DNA from 2 places in the Pseudaeromonas sp. HNCC25DJ180 genome. Region 2 is predicted to be linked to the other one. Evidence: predicted binding sites of a transcription regulator. Region 2 holds the regulator's gene; the other holds the start of a gene.
What was found. Region 2 encodes sigma-54, which starts transcription at its own class of promoters, with help from an activator protein. Its sites were predicted from a motif close to TGGCACNGTTTTNGCTT; they were not measured.
Positions count from the first base shown of each region.

Region 1: a site for sigma-54 is predicted at 3,662-3,678, ahead of ACZYTD_RS01720 (P-II family nitrogen regulator). Genes of this name have one in related genera too.

Region 1 is NZ_JBVAYF010000001.1:362,387-371,410, reverse strand. Features, by position in the region: gene ACZYTD_RS01735 (patatin-like phospholipase family protein) at 1-278, shown strand, start outside; gene acnB (bifunctional aconitate hydratase 2/2-methylisocitrate dehydratase) at 427-3,024, shown strand; gene ACZYTD_RS01725 (YacL family protein) at 3,136-3,510, shown strand; gene ACZYTD_RS01720 (P-II family nitrogen regulator) at 3,723-4,061, shown strand; gene ACZYTD_RS01715 (Fe(3+) ABC transporter substrate-binding protein) at 4,227-5,231, shown strand; gene ACZYTD_RS01710 (ABC transporter permease) at 5,270-6,889, shown strand; gene ACZYTD_RS01705 (ABC transporter ATP-binding protein) at 6,886-7,944, shown strand; gene ACZYTD_RS01700 (Dyp-type peroxidase) at 8,006-8,917, shown strand; gene argR (transcriptional regulator ArgR) at 8,990-9,024, opposite strand, start outside.
Region 2 is NZ_JBVAYF010000001.1:247,808-256,831, forward strand. Features, by position in the region: gene mlaD (outer membrane lipid asymmetry maintenance protein MlaD) at 1-21, opposite strand, end outside; gene mlaE (lipid asymmetry maintenance ABC transporter permease subunit MlaE) at 27-806, opposite strand; gene mlaF (phospholipid ABC transporter ATP-binding protein MlaF) at 807-1,595, opposite strand; gene kdsD (arabinose-5-phosphate isomerase KdsD) at 1,780-2,754, shown strand; gene kdsC (3-deoxy-manno-octulosonate-8-phosphatase KdsC) at 2,757-3,305, shown strand; gene lptC (LPS export ABC transporter periplasmic protein LptC) at 3,302-3,862, shown strand; gene lptA (lipopolysaccharide transport periplasmic protein LptA) at 3,834-4,361, shown strand; gene lptB (LPS export ABC transporter ATP-binding protein) at 4,365-5,090, shown strand; gene ACZYTD_RS01190 (RNA polymerase factor sigma-54) at 5,147-6,613, shown strand; gene hpf (ribosome hibernation promoting factor) at 6,635-6,922, shown strand; gene ptsN (PTS IIA-like nitrogen regulatory protein PtsN) at 6,925-7,371, shown strand; gene rapZ (RNase adapter RapZ) at 7,379-8,245, shown strand; gene ACZYTD_RS01210 (HPr family phosphocarrier protein) at 8,232-8,507, shown strand; gene pmbA (metalloprotease PmbA) at 8,577-9,024, opposite strand, start outside.

The DNA.
Region 1 (9,024 bases), 110 kb from region 2:
ATGGCCGGTACAAGGCCTTTGGCGGCTTGATGTATGGTTACCGCCTGCTGGATAACAACTTCGGTGCCTTCAAGTCCCCTGTCTATGCTGGCTTTTCACTAGAGCGGGGCAATATCTGGAATGACAAGTCCGACATCAGTTGGGGCGACATGCTGAATGCTGGCAGCATCTATATCGGCTCAGATACCTTTTTAGGCCCAGTTTATCTGGCTTATGGCCAGGCTCAGGGGGGGAAAGAGTCCCTATACCTCTTTTTTGGTAATACATTCGGTTTGTGAGTCAGAGTGGGCAGAATGGAATTCTGATCACGATATTTTTCATGACCCCTTAAAAACTATATAGTTAGCAAAATTGGCTGGGCCGCGCTGGCCCAGGTCACGGAAGCGTGTCGCAAACAACGACCAACCTCGTTTATAGGAGTCCACAGTGCTAGAGAGCTATCGTCAACACCTTGCCGAGCGTGCCGCCCAAGGCATCGCGCCCAAGCCACTGAGTGCTGACCAGGTTGCAGGCCTGGTCGAGCTGTTGAAGAGCCCCCCGGCCGGGGAGGATGCGGTACTGCTGGATCTGTTGGCCAATCGCATTCCGCCGGGAGTGGATGAGGCCGCTTATGTGAAGGCGGGGTTCCTGGCTGCCGTGGCCAAGGGTGAAGCTCACTCTGCCGTGGTTAGTGCCGAACAGGCGGTCGAACTGTTGGGCACCATGCAGGGCGGCTACAACATTCAGCCGCTCATCGACCTGCTGGATGATGCCAAGCTGGCCCCCATTGCCACCAAGGCGCTCTCCCATACCCTGCTGCTGTTTGACTCCTTTCACGATGTGCAAGAGAAGCTCAAGGCCGGTAACGCCTATGCCAAGCAGGTGATGGACGCCTGGGCCAATGCCGAGTGGTATCTCTCCCGTCCCAAGCTGGCCGAGAAGATCTCTTTGACCGTCTTCAAGGTGAGTGGCGAAACCAACACCGACGATCTCTCGCCGGCCCAGGATGCCTGGTCACGCCCGGATATCCCGTTGCACGCCCTGGCTATGCTGAAAAACAGCCGTCCTGGCATCGAAGCCGATCAGGAAGGGGCGGTTGGTCCCATCAAGACCCTGGATGCCTTGAAGGCCAAGGGTTTCCCGCTGGTCTATGTGGGGGATGTGGTCGGTACCGGCTCCTCGCGCAAGTCGGCCACCAACTCAGTGCTCTGGTTCATGGGTGACGATATCCCCAATGTGCCCAACAAGCGTGCCGGTGGTTTCGTGCTGGGTGGCAAGATTGCCCCCATCTTCTTCAACACCATGGAAGATGCCGGTGCCCTGCCCATCGAGCTGGATGTCAGCAAGATGAATACCGGCGATGTCATCGACATCTATGTCTACGAAGGCAAGGTGACCCGTCATGGCAGCGACGAGGTGATCGCCACCTTCACCCTCAAGACAGAGGTGTTGCTGGATGAAGTGCGTGCCGGTGGCCGTATTCCGCTCATCGTCGGCCGAGGTCTCACCGACAAGGCGCGCGAAGCCCTGGGCTTGCCCTTCTCTACCGTATTTAACCGTCCGCAGCCGGTGGCCGATACCGGCAAGGGCTACACGCTAGCCCAGAAGATGGTGGGCAAGGCGTGTGGCGCGGTGGGTATCCGCCCAGGTACCTACTGTGAGCCCAAGATGACCACGGTCGGCTCTCAGGACACCACGGGTCCCATGACCCGCGATGAGTTGAAGGATCTGGCCTGCCTCGGCTTCTCTGCCGATCTGGTGATGCAATCCTTCTGTCACACCGCCGCCTATCCCAAGCCGGTGGATGTGCAGACTCACCATACCCTGCCCGATTTCATCATGAACCGTGGCGGTGTGGCTCTGCGTCCTGGTGATGGTGTCATCCACAGCTGGCTCAACCGCATGCTGTTGCCGGATACAGTCGGTACCGGTGGTGACTCCCACACCCGTTTCCCCATCGGTGTCTCCTTCCCAGCGGGCTCAGGTCTGGTGGCCTTTGCCGCTGCCACTGGCGTCATGCCGCTGGATATGCCGGAATCGGTACTGGTGCGCTTCAAGGGCTCCATGCAGCCTGGCATCACGCTGCGGGATCTGGTCCATGCCATACCCTATCAGGCCATCCAGATGGGGCTGCTCACCGTCGAGAAAGCGGGCAAGAAGAACATCTTCTCCGGCCGCATCCTGGAGATCGAAGGGCTGCCAGAGCTCAAAGTCGAGCAGGCATTCGAGCTGGCCGATGCCAGTGCCGAACGCTCTGCCGCAGGTTGTACCATCAAGCTGGATGAGGCACCGATCGCCGAGTACCTGAAGTCCAACATCGTGATGCTCAAGTGGATGCTTTCCGAAGGGTATGGCGATGTGCGTACCATAGAGCGCCGCATCCAGGGCATGGAAGCCTGGCTGGCCAAGCCTGAGCTGATGAGTGCCGATGCCGACGCCGAGTATGCCGCCATCATCGAGATCGATCTGGACAGCATCAAGGAGCCCATCCTCTGTGCGCCGAATGATCCGGACGATGCCCGTCTGCTCTCCAGCGTGGCAGGTGCCAAGATCGATGAGGTCTTCATTGGTTCCTGCATGACCAATATCGGCCACTTCCGTGCCGCCGGTAAGCTGCTCAACCAGTTCAAGGGACAGCTGGCGACCCGTCTGTGGATCGCGCCGCCGACCAAGATGGACCGGGATCAGCTCACCGAAGAGGGGTACTACGGCATCTTCGGTCGCGTCGGTGCCCGCATCGAGATCCCGGGTTGTTCACTCTGCATGGGTAACCAGGCCCGTGTTGGCGACAACACCACGGTCGTCTCCACCTCGACCCGTAACTTCCCGAACCGTCTGGGGCAGGGCGCCAATGTCTATCTGGCCTCCGCCGAACTCTCGGCCGTGGCGGCGATCCTGGGTCGCATTCCCAGCGTTGAGGAGTATCAGGGGTATGCCCGCGAGCTGGAAACGCTGGCGGCCGATGTCTATCGCTATCTGAACTTCAACGAGATTGCCAGCTACACCGACAAGGCTGAAAAGGTGATACTGCAGGTTCAGGCCTGATAGTTCCCTGCAGAGCACAACGGGGCGAGACTAGAGTCTCGCCCCGTTTTTTATGGGTCTTTAGGTCTAGAATGAAGAGTAAGAGTACCGGCATATTTTAGGGGTAATGCTATGGACTATGAATTTATCCGGGAGCCTGATGGGCGTTTGAAGGCCTATCTCTCCATGGGGCATGAGGCTGTGGGTCACTGGCTCAATGATGAGATGGGTAGCCAGCTATCACTGATGCAGGAGGTATTGGCCGATATCGATGCCTTACAACGGGGTGAGCAGGAGACTATTTCTCGCCATGGCGCCGTCTACAGCCTGCATCTGAGCGATGAGGAGGCCGAGGTGGCGGCCAATGTGGTGCAATTTGAGTTTGCCGATGATCTTGAGCCGGACATGGCCTACTACGATGATGAGCAGATGGCGGGGTGTGGCTTGGAGGATTTCCAACGGTTGTTATTGGCTTGGCACGATTTTGTGCGTGCCGAACAGGCGTAAACGGTGGGGGGTGTCGGGAGTATAGCTATGCACCATTTTGGCGCCCTTCCTGGTGACAAGTTATCGAGTGTTGCACCATAAAGAACGAGTCATGGTCTCTTCTTTTCAACTTATTTAGTTAACGCATTGATATTAAATGACTTTAACATTATGGCACAGACATTGAATTAGATAGTCAAACCCAATATCAACCAGGGAGTGGGAGACAAGGTATGAAGCTTATCAGTGCAATCATCAAACCCTTCAAGCTGGATGACGTTCGTGAGGCTGTAGCGGCCCTGGGCGTTGACGGCATGACGGTATCAGAAGTGAAGGGCTTTGGCCGCCAGAAGGGTCACACCGAACTCTACCGTGGTGCCGAGTATCAGGTTGATTTCCTGCCCAAGGTCAAGCTGGAGATCGCCACCGCCACCGAGAACGTGGAAAGCATCATCGAAGCCATCTGCAAGGCGGCTTATACCGGCAAGATCGGTGATGGTAAGATCTTTGTGTACGATCTGGCCCACGTGGTGCGGATCCGTACCGGTGAAGTGGATGGCGAAGCCATCTGATCACCCCAGGGTGTTCACCCCGATAGGATAGCCCCTGTCATTTCATTATCTGTTCATCTGTATTTGAGGCCCATTGGGTCTCTTTTTTTTATTTGGCTTGAAGAAGTAAATGCGAATAACTATCATTGCCTTGGTGGGTTTTTTCTGTGGCGATGGAGAGTGCATATGAGTTGGCGTCATCTGGTGAGTTTTACCCTGTTGTTGGGCTTTCAGGCGCAGGCGGCTGAGGAGATCAATGTCTATTCGGCACGTCAGGCGCATTTGATTGAACCTATAGTGCAGCAATTTACCCAGCAAAGCGGTATCAAGGTCAATCTGGTCTATGCCGAAGATGGCCTGGTTGAGCGACTCAAGCGCGAAGGGCGGTTAACACCCGCCGATCTGGTTTTGACTGTGGATATCAGTCGCCTGATGGAGCTGGTAGATGGCGATCTGGTACAGCCAGTGTCAAGCCCCGTACTGGAACAGGCGATCCCCGCCCAGTATCGTGATGAGCAAGGTCGCTGGTTTGCCCTCACCACCCGGGTTCGCAACATCTATAGCAGCAAGGAGCGTGTGGGGCAGCTTGGGGCCATTCGTTACGAAGATCTGGCCGATGCCAAGTACAAGGGGCGTATCTGCACCCGCAGCGGCAAGCATCCCTACAATGTGGCACTGGTCGCTTCTCTGTTGGCTCATCAGGGCGAGGCCAAAACCCGTCAATGGCTGGAGGGCGTCAAGGCCAACCTGGCTCGCAAACCGCAGGGCAATGACAGGGATCAGGTGAAGGCGATCAAGGAGGGGATCTGCGATCTGTCGTTGGGTAACAGTTACTACTACGGCAACATGCTCGAGGATGCGACCCAGAAGAGTTGGGCTGAGGCTGTCTATCTCAATTTCCCCAATCAGGCGGATAGAGGGGTGCACGTCAATGTCAGTGGCGTCGTGATGACCAAGCATGCCAAGCACCCAGCTGCCGCGCAACGGTTGATGGAGTATCTGGCCGGAGATCAGGCCCAGCGTCTCTATGCCGAGCTCAATAAGGAGTATCCGGTCAAGCCTGGCGTTGCCTGGTCGCCTCTGGTCACCTCCTGGGGCCAATTCCGGGCCGATAGCCTCTCTCTTTCCGAGATCGCCAAGCATAGGCGTCAGGCGTTGACCCTGCTGGATGAGGTGAAATTCGATCTCTAACACTCTAGCTAAAGCAGTTTAAGGGGCGAGCGAGCAGTATGAGAGCCTCACTCTGGATAGTAAGCAGCAGGGGTATCGCCCTGCTGCTCTGTTTACCCATAATGGCCTTGTTGGTGGAGGCCTGCCTGTCATCCACGGATCTGCTGGCTCATCTGTGGGCAACAGTACTACCTACTTATCTGCTCAATTCCATCGGGCTGGTGTGTGGCACGCTATTGCTCTGCCTCCTGCTGGGGGCGCCAGCGGGCTGGTTGATGGCGCGCTGTCAGCTACCCGGGCAACGCTGGCTCAATTGGGCGCTGGTCTTACCCTTGGCCATGCCGGGTTACCTGGTTGCCTATGTCTATACCGATCTGCTCGATTATGCCGGCTGGGCACAGGTGAGTCTGCGTCAGCTCTTTGGCTGGCAGCAGCCCGGTGACTACTATTTTCCGGCTATCCGCTCCCTGGGGGGCGCCGTGGTCGTCTTGTCCCTGGTGCTCTATCCCTATGTCTACCTGTTGTCCCGAGCCGGATTTGGCGAGCTGGCGCCACAGCTTATCGAGAGTGCCCGCATGCAGGGCTATGGTCGCTGGCGTCGCTGGTGGCATCTGGAACTTCCTCTGGTGCGTCCCGCCATTGCCGTGGGGCTCTCTTTAGTCGCCATGGAGACGCTGGCCGACTTTGGTACGGTCGCCTATTTTGCCGTGCCAACCCTGACCACGGCGGTCAATGATGTGTGGCTGGGTTACGGTGATCTGGGGGCGGCCGCCCAGATCTCGCTGGGGCTACTGGCGTGTGTCTTGCTGATCTTGCTGATGGAACGCGTGAGTCGAGGTCGGCAGCAGCGTTATCAACGGCAGAGTCTGCTGCAGCCTGGCACCGCGCAGGTGCTGGGGCCGATTGCGCGCGTGGTCGCCGTGGGTTATCTGTTGATGCTGATCCTGCTGGGTTTTCTACTCCCCTGTATGGTGCTGCTGCACTATGCCGGGCAAGTCTGGGGCGGCGCCTGGCCCCCCGGTTTATGGGATGCCAGCCTCAATAGCTTGATGGTGGCGGGATGGGCGGCGCTGGTGGCCAGCATGCTGGCGCTCCTGATCCTCTTTGCCCAACGCCTGAACCCGAGATTGGCCTGGCCAAGGCAGTGGGCTGGAATGGGTTACGCCATGCCCGGTACCGTCCTGGCTATAGGGATCCTGATCCCCCTCACCGCCACGGATTTCGCTCTTAACGACCTGCTCGCCAGCTTGGGGTTGGCTGAGCCCGGGCTTATCTTGACGGGCTCCCTGTTTGCGCTGATCACTGCCTATGTGGTGCGTTTTATCGCCATGGCTCTGGGGGCGATCGAAAGCAGTTATGGTCGCATCTCGCCATCTCTGGATATGGCCAGCCGCACACTGGGCCATGCCCCAGGCAGCCTGTTATGGCGAGTTCATCTGCCGTTGTTGCGGCGGGGGGCCTTGACCGGGGCCCTGCTCATCTTCATTGAGGCCATGAAGGAGTTGCCAGCCGCATTGATGCTGCGCCCATTTAACTATGAAACCCTGGCCACGCTGGTTTATCAGTACGTTAAAACGGAGCAGTTGGCTGAGGGCGCGTGGCCTGCCCTGCTGATCGTGCTGGTTGGTCTTTTACCCTTGCTGTTTATGAATCACTACCTTGGGGAGCGGAAATCATGAGTGCCTTGAAAATCGATGATCTTCATTGCCAGCACCAGCAGCAGGCTGTCTTGTCCGGGGTGTCATTAACCGTGGAAGAGAACGAGATCCTCTGTCTACTGGGCGCCAGTGGGGGTGGCAAGACCACGTTGCTGCGGGCCATAGCAGGCTTGATGCCGGTATCGCGAGGCGCACTCTGGCTTCGTGGGCGACAGGTGGAAGGGGGCGGCATCAGCGCACCGGCCGAGCAGCGTGAGACAGGGTTTATTTTCCAGGACTATGCGCTGTTTCCTCATCTGACGGTGGAGCAGAATCTGGCGTTTGCGCTGCGTCCACTCCGGCTCGCCGTGGCGCAGCAGAGGCAACGCATCCAGGAGATGCTGAGTATGGTCTCTTTGGATGGCCTGGCTCAGCGTTATCCTCATGAGCTGTCAGGCGGGCAGCAGCAGCGGGTGGCGATCGCCCGGGCGCTGGTGTGCCGTCCGCAACTCCTGCTGCTGGATGAGCCCTTCTCCAATATCGACGCCCAGGTGCGCTGGACCCTGATCCGCGAGATCCGCACCTTGCTCAAGAGCCTGAATATGGCGGCAGTCTTTGTCACGCACAGCAAGGAGGAGGCGTTTGCCTTTGCGGATCGCCTGGCCTTACTGGAGAAGGGGCGGGTGGTGCAGATCGGTACCCCGAAACAGCTCTATCATCAACCGGCGAGTCCTTATGTGGCCGAGTTTCTTGGGCAGGGCAACCTGGTGCCTTGTGACTGGTTGGCCGCGGGGCATCTGGCCTCTGCCTTGGGGGATATTCGGGTAGCGGGTGATCCTGCTGCTTGCCCGGAACCCTTGCTCTTTGTGCGCCCGCAGTTACTGGCCGTGTCACAGGGTGGGCCGGGGGCGCTGCTGGAGCAGCAGTTTCTCGGTAGCCATGTGCGCTGTCTTATCGATTGGTACGGGGAGCGGTATGAGGCCTGGCATCATGAGTGGCTCACTGAGCCAGAGCAGGGTGTATCGCTGGCGTTGCGTCCTCATGCGCCTGTGCTCTTTTCCCGCTCACACTGGCAGCAGTCCAGGGTGATAGCGTGATACTCCTTGCAGATAAATGGCTTATAGTGAAGCCATGACGTTCTGAAAAGGAGATCGCAACATGTTCCACCCGCAACCGGGTATCTGTGCCGAGCCCAATCTGCATGCCAGCTATTTGATGTTTGACATAGAGCCGCAATCCGAGTCTGTGGTCAGGTCCGCCCTGGCTCAATTCCCTGCGCTCTGTAGCGAGTTGGCGCTCGCTTTTCCCGATGCTCAGTTCACTGGTGTGGTAGCCATCGGGGTCGAGTGCTGGCCGCGCCTGTATGGGGCGGCTCCTGCCGAGCTGCAGCCCTTTCCCACCTTCGGTGCCGAGGGGCAGCAGGCCCCTGCCACGCCCTTTGATCTCTTCTTTCAACTGCGTGGCGATAGAGTAGATCTGCTCCATTTGGCTGGGCAGCGGTTGATGGCTCTGCTAGCGGGGGCTGTGGTGTTGCGCGAAGAGGTCAAGGGCTTCCGCTTTCTCGACTCACGGGATCTCACCGGTTTTGTCGATGGTACCGAGAATCCACAAGGGGAGCACAGGGCCGAGGTGGCCTTGGTAGCCGAAGGGCCGTTTGCCGGGGGCAGCTATCTGCATCTGCAGCGTTTTGTCCACAACATGGCCCAGTGGCAGCGATTGTCACTGCAGGAGCAGGAGGACACTATCGGCCGTACCAAGGTGGAAAATATCGAGTATGCCTCGGTGGCCAAGCCCCTCACCAGCCATATCAAGCGGGTCAATATCAAGGATAGCCAGGGCCGGGGCAAGGAGATCTTGCGTCAATCCATGCCCTGGGGAACCTTGGAGCAGCAGGGGCTCTTCTTCTTGAGTTTCTGCCATACGCCAAGCCACTTCGTCGATATGCTCAGGAGCATGTATGAGGGGGATGGCGCGGGTCATTTCGACCACCTGTTACGGCATACGCGAGCGGTAACTGGCGCCGCCTTCTTCGCGCCTGCCATCGAGTTTTTGCAGCAGCAAGGGCGATAAGCTCTTCGTTGCGGTCATAAAAAAAGCCAGTCGGTTGCCCCGACTGGCTTTTTTTGTCGATAGGTCACGGGGTTAGCCCTGATGTTCAAACAGCTCCAGCACCGAAT
Region 2 (9,024 bases):
CTCTACTTTGCTGAATTTCATTCTTTTCATCCAAACATGACAGCAGTCAAAACAAAATCGAGCCCCAGCACAGCCAGGGAGGAGTGTACTACAGTGCGCGTTGTCGCCTGGGAGATGCCCGCCGCCGTAGGCTTGGCATCATAGCCATTGAACAGCGCAATCCAGGTAACCACCAGGGCAAACATCAGACTCTTGATAAAGCCTTGCACCACATCTTCATTCAAATCCACGGCGGCCTGCATCCCGGACCAGAATGAACCTTCATCGGCCCCCAGCCAGTCCACACCCACCAGCTTGCCACCATAGATGCCAACCAGACTGAACATCAGCGCCAACAGCGGCAAGCTGATGATTCCGGCCCAAAAACGAGGCGAGACAATGCGACGCAGTGGATCTATGGCCATCATCTCCAGGCTGGAGAGCTGCTCGGTGGCCTTCATCAAACCAATTTCGGCTGTCAGGGCCGAACCCGCGCGCCCGGCAAAGAGCAGAGCCGCCACGACCGGGCCCAGCTCACGCAGTAACGAGAGGGAGACTAACGGCCCCAGGCTACTTTCCGCACCATACTCCACCAGCACGTTATAACCCTGCAACCCCAGTACCATGCCAATAAACAGGCCCGAAACCAGGATGATGAGTACCGACTGCACCCCCACCACATAGAGTTGCTGCACCAACAAGGGAAAATGTTTACGTGGCTCGGGCCGCCCCACCAAGGCGTGATACAGCATTATGGTGGCACGCCCTATCGCCAGCAGGTTTTTCATGCCACGACGGCCTAATTGAGAAATACGCTCCACCAACATCTAGAGATCCTGCAGATAATCGTTGGCCGGGTAATGAAATGGCACAGGGCCATCCGGCAGACCCTGAACAAATTGCGCCACCTCGGGGTTGGCTTCGTCACGCAGCTGAGTCGGCGTACCATGAGCTACCACCTTGCGGTTGGCGATGAGATAGACGTAATCGGCAATACTCAATACTTCGGCTACATCGTGAGAGACGATGACCGAGGTAATGCCCAGCGTCTTGTTGAGCTGACTGATGAGCTTGACCAAGACCGCCATGGTGATGGGATCCTGACCAGTAAAGGGCTCATCATACATGATAAGTTCTGGATCCAGGGCAATGGCGCGCGCCAGGGCCGCCCGACGCGCCATGCCGCCAGAGAGTTCGGAGGGCATCAACTGAGCGGCGCCACGCAGACCGACACACTCCAGCTTCATCAGCACCAGGGTGCGGATCAGCTCCTCGGGTAAGGCGGTATGTTCACGCAGAGGAAAGGCCACGTTATCGAAGACATTCAGACCGGTAAACAGGGCCCCACTCTGGAACAGCATGCTCATACGTTTGCGCAGGGTATAAAGCTCCCTGCGGGATAGCGCCGGAACATTCTGACCATCAAACAGAATCTGCCCATGATCGGGACGGATCTGGCCGCCAATCAACCGCAACAGGGTGGTTTTACCAATGCCACTGGGCCCCATGAAGGCCGTGATCTTGCCACGGGGTATGGTCAGACTGACGTTGTCATACAGGAGTCTATCACCGTGGCTGAAACTCAGATCGGAGACCTGGATTAAATCATCACTCAAATGGAGCTCCACTATTCGGTCGATTATCGCGCATAGTATAGGGAGCGTGATCATTCTCGCAACCTTAACCGGCCCTTAACCCGATCTGGTTGAGTTTTTGTTTAGGCCAGGCTGCCCCCCTCAATTCGCATCTGTCGCCCGACTCCCATATAATCGCCAGGTAACGGTTGCGGAGTCCGCGTTAATGTCAGCACAGTTTGATTATCGCCAGAGCGCCAATCGCGTTCTGGATATTGAGATTGCCGCCCTGCAGGGGTTGCGTGAATTCATCAATGACAACTTCGTCCACGCCTGCCAGCGCTTGCTAGCCTGCCAGGGTAAGGTGGTGGTCATGGGCATGGGTAAATCCGGGCACATAGCCCGCAAGATCGCCGCCACCCTGGCGAGCACCGGCACCCCGGCCTTCTTCGTACACCCTGGTGAGGCCAGCCATGGGGATCTGGGCATGGTCAGCCCGCAAGATGTGGTGATCGCCATCTCCAACTCGGGCGAGAGTAATGAAATCATAGCCTTGCTACCTGTGCTCAAACGCTGGGGCAACCCACTGATCTGCATGACGGGCAACCCCCACTCCACCATGGCTCGCGAATCCAACGTGCATCTGTGTATCCAGACCCCCCAGGAGGCCTGCCCATTGGGGCTGGCGCCTACCTCCAGCACCACGGCCACGCTGGTAATGGGCGATGCTCTGGCTGTCGCCCTACTGGAAGCCCGCGGCTTCACCGCAGATGACTTTGCCCTCTCTCATCCTGGTGGGGCCTTAGGCCGCAAGCTGCTGCTGCGCAACAGGGATCTGATGCATAGTGGTGAGCTGCTACCCGCCGTGCCCCGAGATGCCACTATCAGTCAGGCTCTGCTTGAGATGAGCCGTAAGGGACTAGGCATGACAACCGTGATCAATGGGGATGGTACTCTGCTCGGCATCTTCACCGATGGGGATCTGCGACGCATCCTGGATCAACAGCTGGATATTCACCATACTCCCATCTCGCAAGTCATTCATGTCGGTTGCATTACCGTGCCTCCCGATATGCTGGCCGCCGAGGCGGTGCAACTGATGCAAACGCGCAAGATCAACGGCTTGGTCGTGGTCGATGACAACAATCGACCACTGGGAGCCTTCAACATGCACGATGTACTCAAGGCTGGAGTAGTCTAACCATGGTCGAAACCCTATATGGCCCCATCTCCAGCGAGCTCTACACTGCCGCAGGCGAAATTCGGCTGCTGGTCTGCGATGTGGATGGCGTCCTCTCCGATGGCCGCATCTACTTGGGCAATAACGGCGAAGAGCTCAAGACCTTCCACACCAAGGATGGTTTTGGTCTCAAAGCCATCCGGGATATCGGTATCGAAGTGGCAGTCATCACAGGGCGCTCATCGCGTATCGTGGCCGATCGTATGCAGAGCCTGGGGATTGAGCATGTCTATCAAGGCCAGGGCGATAAACTGCCCGCCTTCCAGGATCTGCTGGACAAGCTGGGTCTCACGGCAGCTCAAGCCGCCTATATAGGTGACGATGTCATCGACATCCCCGTGATCCGTCACTGCGCCGTGGGGGTGGCAGTCGCCGATGCCCATCCACTGGTGCGGCGAGCCGCCAGATGGGTCACCACGCTCAAGGGGGGAGAGGGAGCGGTCCGCGAGGTGTGCGATCTGCTGCTGCAGGCCCAGGGGCATCTGGAGTCGGCCAGCGGAGCCTCGATATGAACCGACAGAATCTGGGCATACTGCTGCTGTTTATCTGCGCCTTGGTACTGTGGCGCTGGTTTGATCCGAGTCAGGATGAGCTGGATGGTCATACCCGTGCCATCTTTCAACCCAATTTTACTGCACGCCAGTTGACGACCCTGCACTATGATCAACAGGGGCAACTCAAACAGCGGCTCCAGGCCAAGTATGCCGAACACTACGACCAGCTGGAGATGACCGAGCTGGAACAGCCTGTCATCACAGTCAATGATGCCCAGGGCCGCCCTGATTGGCGCATCACGGGCCAAAAAGGGGTGCTGAATAAGGATGACAATGCCATCCTGCGTGAACAGGTGAAGATAGATAATCTACAGCCTGATAGTGCCGTGACACAGATCCGCACCGAATATCTGGAGATGGACCTAGGCAGCCAGCAGGTTCGGACCAATCTCAAGGTTGAGATGGAGGGCCCGGGTTTTCACAATCAAGGGGTTGGCTTCAAAGGCCAGCTGAAGCAAAAAATTTATCAATTACTGGGTAACAGCCATGCCGTCTATTACAACCCACCCCATTAAGTTGCTCTGTTGTCTGCTGCTATGCGCCTTTGCTGTACAGGCCAAGCAGTCAGACTATAAAGAAAAGATCTATGTAGACTCACTGCGCCAGCAGGCTGAGCTCGCCTCCAACAAGATCACCTTCCTCGATGACGTCATCATCACCCAAGGCACCATCAAGATCACCGCCGACAAGGTAGAGGTCATTCGCCATGGCGAGCAGGGGGCCGAGGAGATGATCGCCTACGGCAAGCCCGCCACCTTCTTCCAGGTGCTGGATAATGGCAAGCCAGTCAATGCCAAAGCGGATCAACTAAGCTACAAGCTCAAAGAAAAACTGGTGGTGCTGACGAATAATGCCGAGCTGAAACAAGAAGATAGCCAAGTTAATGGCGACCTCATCCGCTATGACATCGAAAAGCAACAGATGATGGCCGAAAGTGCCAAGAAGGGCTCCCGGGTGAAGACAGTGTTCCTACCCGAGCAGGTGCAGCAGCAGAACAGCAAGGGGGGTAAATAATAGATGAGCCTGCTCAATGCCCAGCACCTGCAAAAAAGCTACAAGAGCCGCAAGGTAGTCAGTGATGTCAGCCTGCAGGTAGAGACAGGCCAGGTCGTGGGTCTACTCGGCCCCAACGGCGCCGGTAAGACCACCTCATTTTACATGATAGTGGGCCTGGTACCCCAGGATGGCGGCAGCGTCACCATAGATGACATGGACATCACGACGCTGCCCATGCATGAACGGGCCCGCAACGGCATCGGCTATCTCCCCCAGGAGGCCTCCATCTTCCGTCGACTGACGGTGGAGGAGAATCTGATGGGCGTACTTGAGGTTGGCCAGAACCTCAGCAAGGCTGAGCGCTTGGATAAGATGGAGTCCCTTCTCGAAGAATTTCACATTACCCATATCCGCAAGAACCTTGGCATGAGTCTCTCCGGTGGCGAGCGACGACGGGTAGAAATCGCCAGAGCCCTGGCTGCCGAGCCCAGATTTATTCTGCTGGATGAACCCTTTGCCGGTGTGGATCCCATCTCGGTCATCGACATCAAACGCATCATTGAGCATTTACGGGATCGCGGGCTTGGGGTATTAATTACCGATCATAATGTACGGGAAACCTTGGATGTCTGTGAGAAAGCCTATATCGTCAGTCATGGTCAACTGATTGCCGAAGGCACTCCCGACGAAGTTTTGCACAATGAACAAGTGAAACAGGTCTACCTGGGCGAAGGATTCACCCTCTAGCAATTGATGCTGAGACTGATTATTCACAAGTACAGCATAAGGACACACCAACGTCGATGAAACCGACTCTACAGTTGCGACTGGGCCAATCGCTGGCCATGACGCCACAACTTCAGCAGGCCATCCGCTTGTTGCAACTCTCCACCCTGGAGCTACAGCAGGAGATCCAGCAAGCGCTGGATGCCAATCCGCTGCTGGAGCAGGAGGAGAGTGACAACCTGGACGCGCCTCAAGTGTCGGAGGAGCATGACGCTGAGCATGACAACGAACACGATGAGAGCCAGATGGACACAGGCGAGGCACTCAATCAGGATAATATGCCCGATGAGCTGCCCATGGATACCACCTGGGATGAGGTCTATACCGCCGGAGCCAATCAACCCAGTGGCCTGCCCTCCAGTGACGATGACTCCATCTATCAGGGGGAGACCACAGAAACCCTGCAGGACTATCTGCTCTGGCAGATGCACCTGACCCCGTTCAGCGAGCTGGACCAGGCCATCGCCCTCTCTATCATAGATGGCATAGATGAGTCCGGCTATCTGACCACAGAGCTGGACGACATACTGCAGGCGGTGCAGGCCGACGATAGAGAAGTCGATCTGGATGAAGTGGAAGCCGTGCTCAAGCGCATCCAGCACTTCGATCCTATCGGGGTCGCGGCCCGCAGCGTGCAGGAGTGTCTACTCATTCAGCTGGGCCAATACGCCCCAACCACACCCTGGCTCGCCGAAGCCAAGGTTATGCTGCAGGAGCACATGGATCTGCTGGGCAGCCGCGACTACCGCAACCTGGCGCGCAAGATGCAACTCAAGGAGGGGGATCTGAAAGAGGCGCTGGATATCATCCTCAACCTGGAACCTCGCCCGGGTAACAGCGTCATCCAGAGTGACTCCCAATATGTCATTCCCGATGTGGCCGTCAGCAAGAAGCACGGTAAATGGATGGTCGAACTCAACCCGGATGCCATGCCCAAGATCCGCATCAACGAAACTTACGCCGCCATGGCCCGCCATGCCCGCAACAGCAGCGACAGCCAGTTTATTCGCTCACACTTGCAGGAGGCCAAGTGGTTCATCAAGAGTCTGGAGAGCCGTAACGAGACCCTGCTCAAAGTAGCCACCTGCATAGTGCAACAGCAACAAGACTTCTTCGAGTATGGTGAAGAGGCGATGAAGCCCATGGTACTGAACGATGTGGCCGAGTCGGTGGAAATGCATGAATCCACCATATCCCGGGTAACCACACAAAAATTCATGCATACCCCCAGAGGAATTTTCGAACTTAAATACTTTTTCTCCAGTCACGTCAATACTGATAATGGAGGGGAGTGCTCATCCACCGCGATCCGGGCCTTGATCAAGAAACTGGTCGCAGCGGAAAATACGGCAAAACCCTTAAGCGATAGCAAGATCGCGGATTTGCTTACAGAACAAGGTATTATGGTAGCCAGACGGACTATCGCGAAATATCGTGAGTCTCTCTCTATACCCCCGTCCAGTCAGCGCAAACGCCTGCTGTAGACCAACAAAAAGGAAGACGTTATGCAAATTAACCTGTCAGGTCATCATATTGAAATCACCGACCCGCTGCGTGACTTCGTAAATAGCAAATTTGCCAAACTGGAGCGTCACTTCGAACAGATCAATAATGTTCAAGTTATTCTGACAGTTGAGAAGCTCAACCAGATCGCCGAAGCCAAACTCAACGTCAATGGCGGTGAGATCTTCGCTAACTCCCAGCATGAAGATATGTACGCCGCTATCGACGCTCTGATCGACAAGCTGGATCGCCAGATCATCAAGCATAAAGAAAAGTTAAACAGCAAATAAGCATGCTAATTCAGGACTTTCTCAGCAGGGACTGCACCCATGGTGCGGTCCCTTGCTCTAGTAAGAAGCGCGCCATCGAGCTCATCAGCGAGCTGGCCGCTCGCCGCCTGGGTCTCGATGAGCAGGATCTTTTCGAGCGCCTGCTGGCCCGCGAGAAGATGGGCAGCACAGGTATAGGCGGTGCCATTGCCATACCTCATGGTCGCATCCCCGACGGTCACCCGCTGACCGCAGTGTTTCTCACCCTGGAACAACCCATCGCCTTTGATGCCATCGACAATCAACCGGTCGATATCCTCTTTGCCCTGTTGGTGCCCGAGAGCGAGTGCAAGATCCATCTCAAGACCCTCTCCCTCATCGCCAGCAAGCTCAATGACAAAACCTTCTGTCGTCAACTGCGGCAAGCCGCCGATGACGATGCCCTCTACCAACTGATGATCACCCCTTGAGCAGCCTATGAAACTCATAGTCGTCAGTGGCCGTTCCGGCTCAGGCAAGACCATAGCCCTGCGCGTACTGGAAGATCTCGGCTACTACTGTGTCGATAATCTGCCTGTCTCCCTGCTGCCCCATCTGGTGCGGGAGCTGCGCGACAAGTATGACCAATTGGCTGTCAGCATAGATGTGCGTAACATCCCCGAGCAGAGTGACGAGATAGACACCCTGTTGGGGCAGATCCGTCAGGCCAGCGATATCGAATTCTCCAGCATCTTCACCGATGCCGACAACGCCACCCTGATCAAGCGTTACAGCGAAAGCCGCCGTCTGCACCCCCTGTCGCGCAAGCAGCTCTCGCTGGATCAAGCCATCATCTATGAAACCAACCTGCTTGCTCCCCTCTCCTCCAGTGCCGACCTGCGCATCGATACCAGCCACCTCAGCATCCACGAGCTGAGCGAGCAGATCTGCGAACGGGTTCTGGGCAAAAAAGAGAAAGAGCTGGTGCTGGTGTTCGAATCCTTTGGCTTCAAGAATGGCACCCCCAAAGATGCCGACTTCGTCTTTGATGCCCGCTTCCTGCCCAATCCACACTGGGTCCCCGAGCTCAAGCCCCTCACGGGTCTGGATGAGCCGGTGCGCCGTTTCTTCATGGCCCAACCCGATGTGCTGCTCTATACCCAGCAGATCGATAACCTGCTCATCACCTGGCTACCCCATCTGGAGCGCAACAACCGCAGCTACGTGACCGTAGCCATCGGCTGCACCGGGGGCCAACACAGATCCGTCTTCATCACCGAACAACTGGCGGCCAGCTTCCGCGGCCTAGGCAAGAATGTGCAGGTGCGGCACCGCACCCTGGAGAATAAACATGCCCCGCGTTGAGAAGACCCTACCCATCATCAACAAGTTGGGGCTGCATGCCCGCGCCGCCATCAAGCTGGTTCAACTCACCTCTAGCTTTCGCGCCACCATCATGGTGTGCAACGGTGAGAAAGAGGCCAGCGCCGACTCAGTGATGGGTCTGCTGATGCTGGAAGCCGCCCAAGGCCAGACCATACGCGTGGTCTGTGAAGGCGCAGATGCCGAACCCGTGATGGCTGCGGTGGAACAGCTAGTGGCCGCCCGCTTTGATGAAGCGGAATGAGTCTGACCTCCCGAAACGACAAAGGGCTACCCATGGGTAGCCCTTTGTTATGGCTATCATTCAGATAAGCTAGTTACCCGCCACCTTCATGTTTTCCAGCAAGATAGAGCCTGAACGCAGGCTGGAGCGCTCATCCCAATCACTGCCCACGGCGACCATGTTGCGGAACATCTCCTTGAGAGAACCCGCTATGGTGATCTCCTCGACCGGATAGCAGATCTCACCATTCTCGACCCAGAAACCTGCCGCGCCGCGGGAGTAATCCCCCGTGACTATGTTGACCCCCTGCCCCATCAGCTCGGTGATCAGCAAGCCGGTGCCCATCTGCTTGAGTAGCTCAGCCTGGCTTTGGCCCTGACCCGACACCTGCCAGTTATGGATGCCACCCGCATGGCCGGTGGAGCGCATGCCCAACTTGCGCGCCGAGTAGGTGGTGAGCAAGTAACTCTGCAGATTCCCCGCCGCTATGATGGTCATATCCCGGGTGCATACCCCTTCGGCATCAAAGGGGGAACTG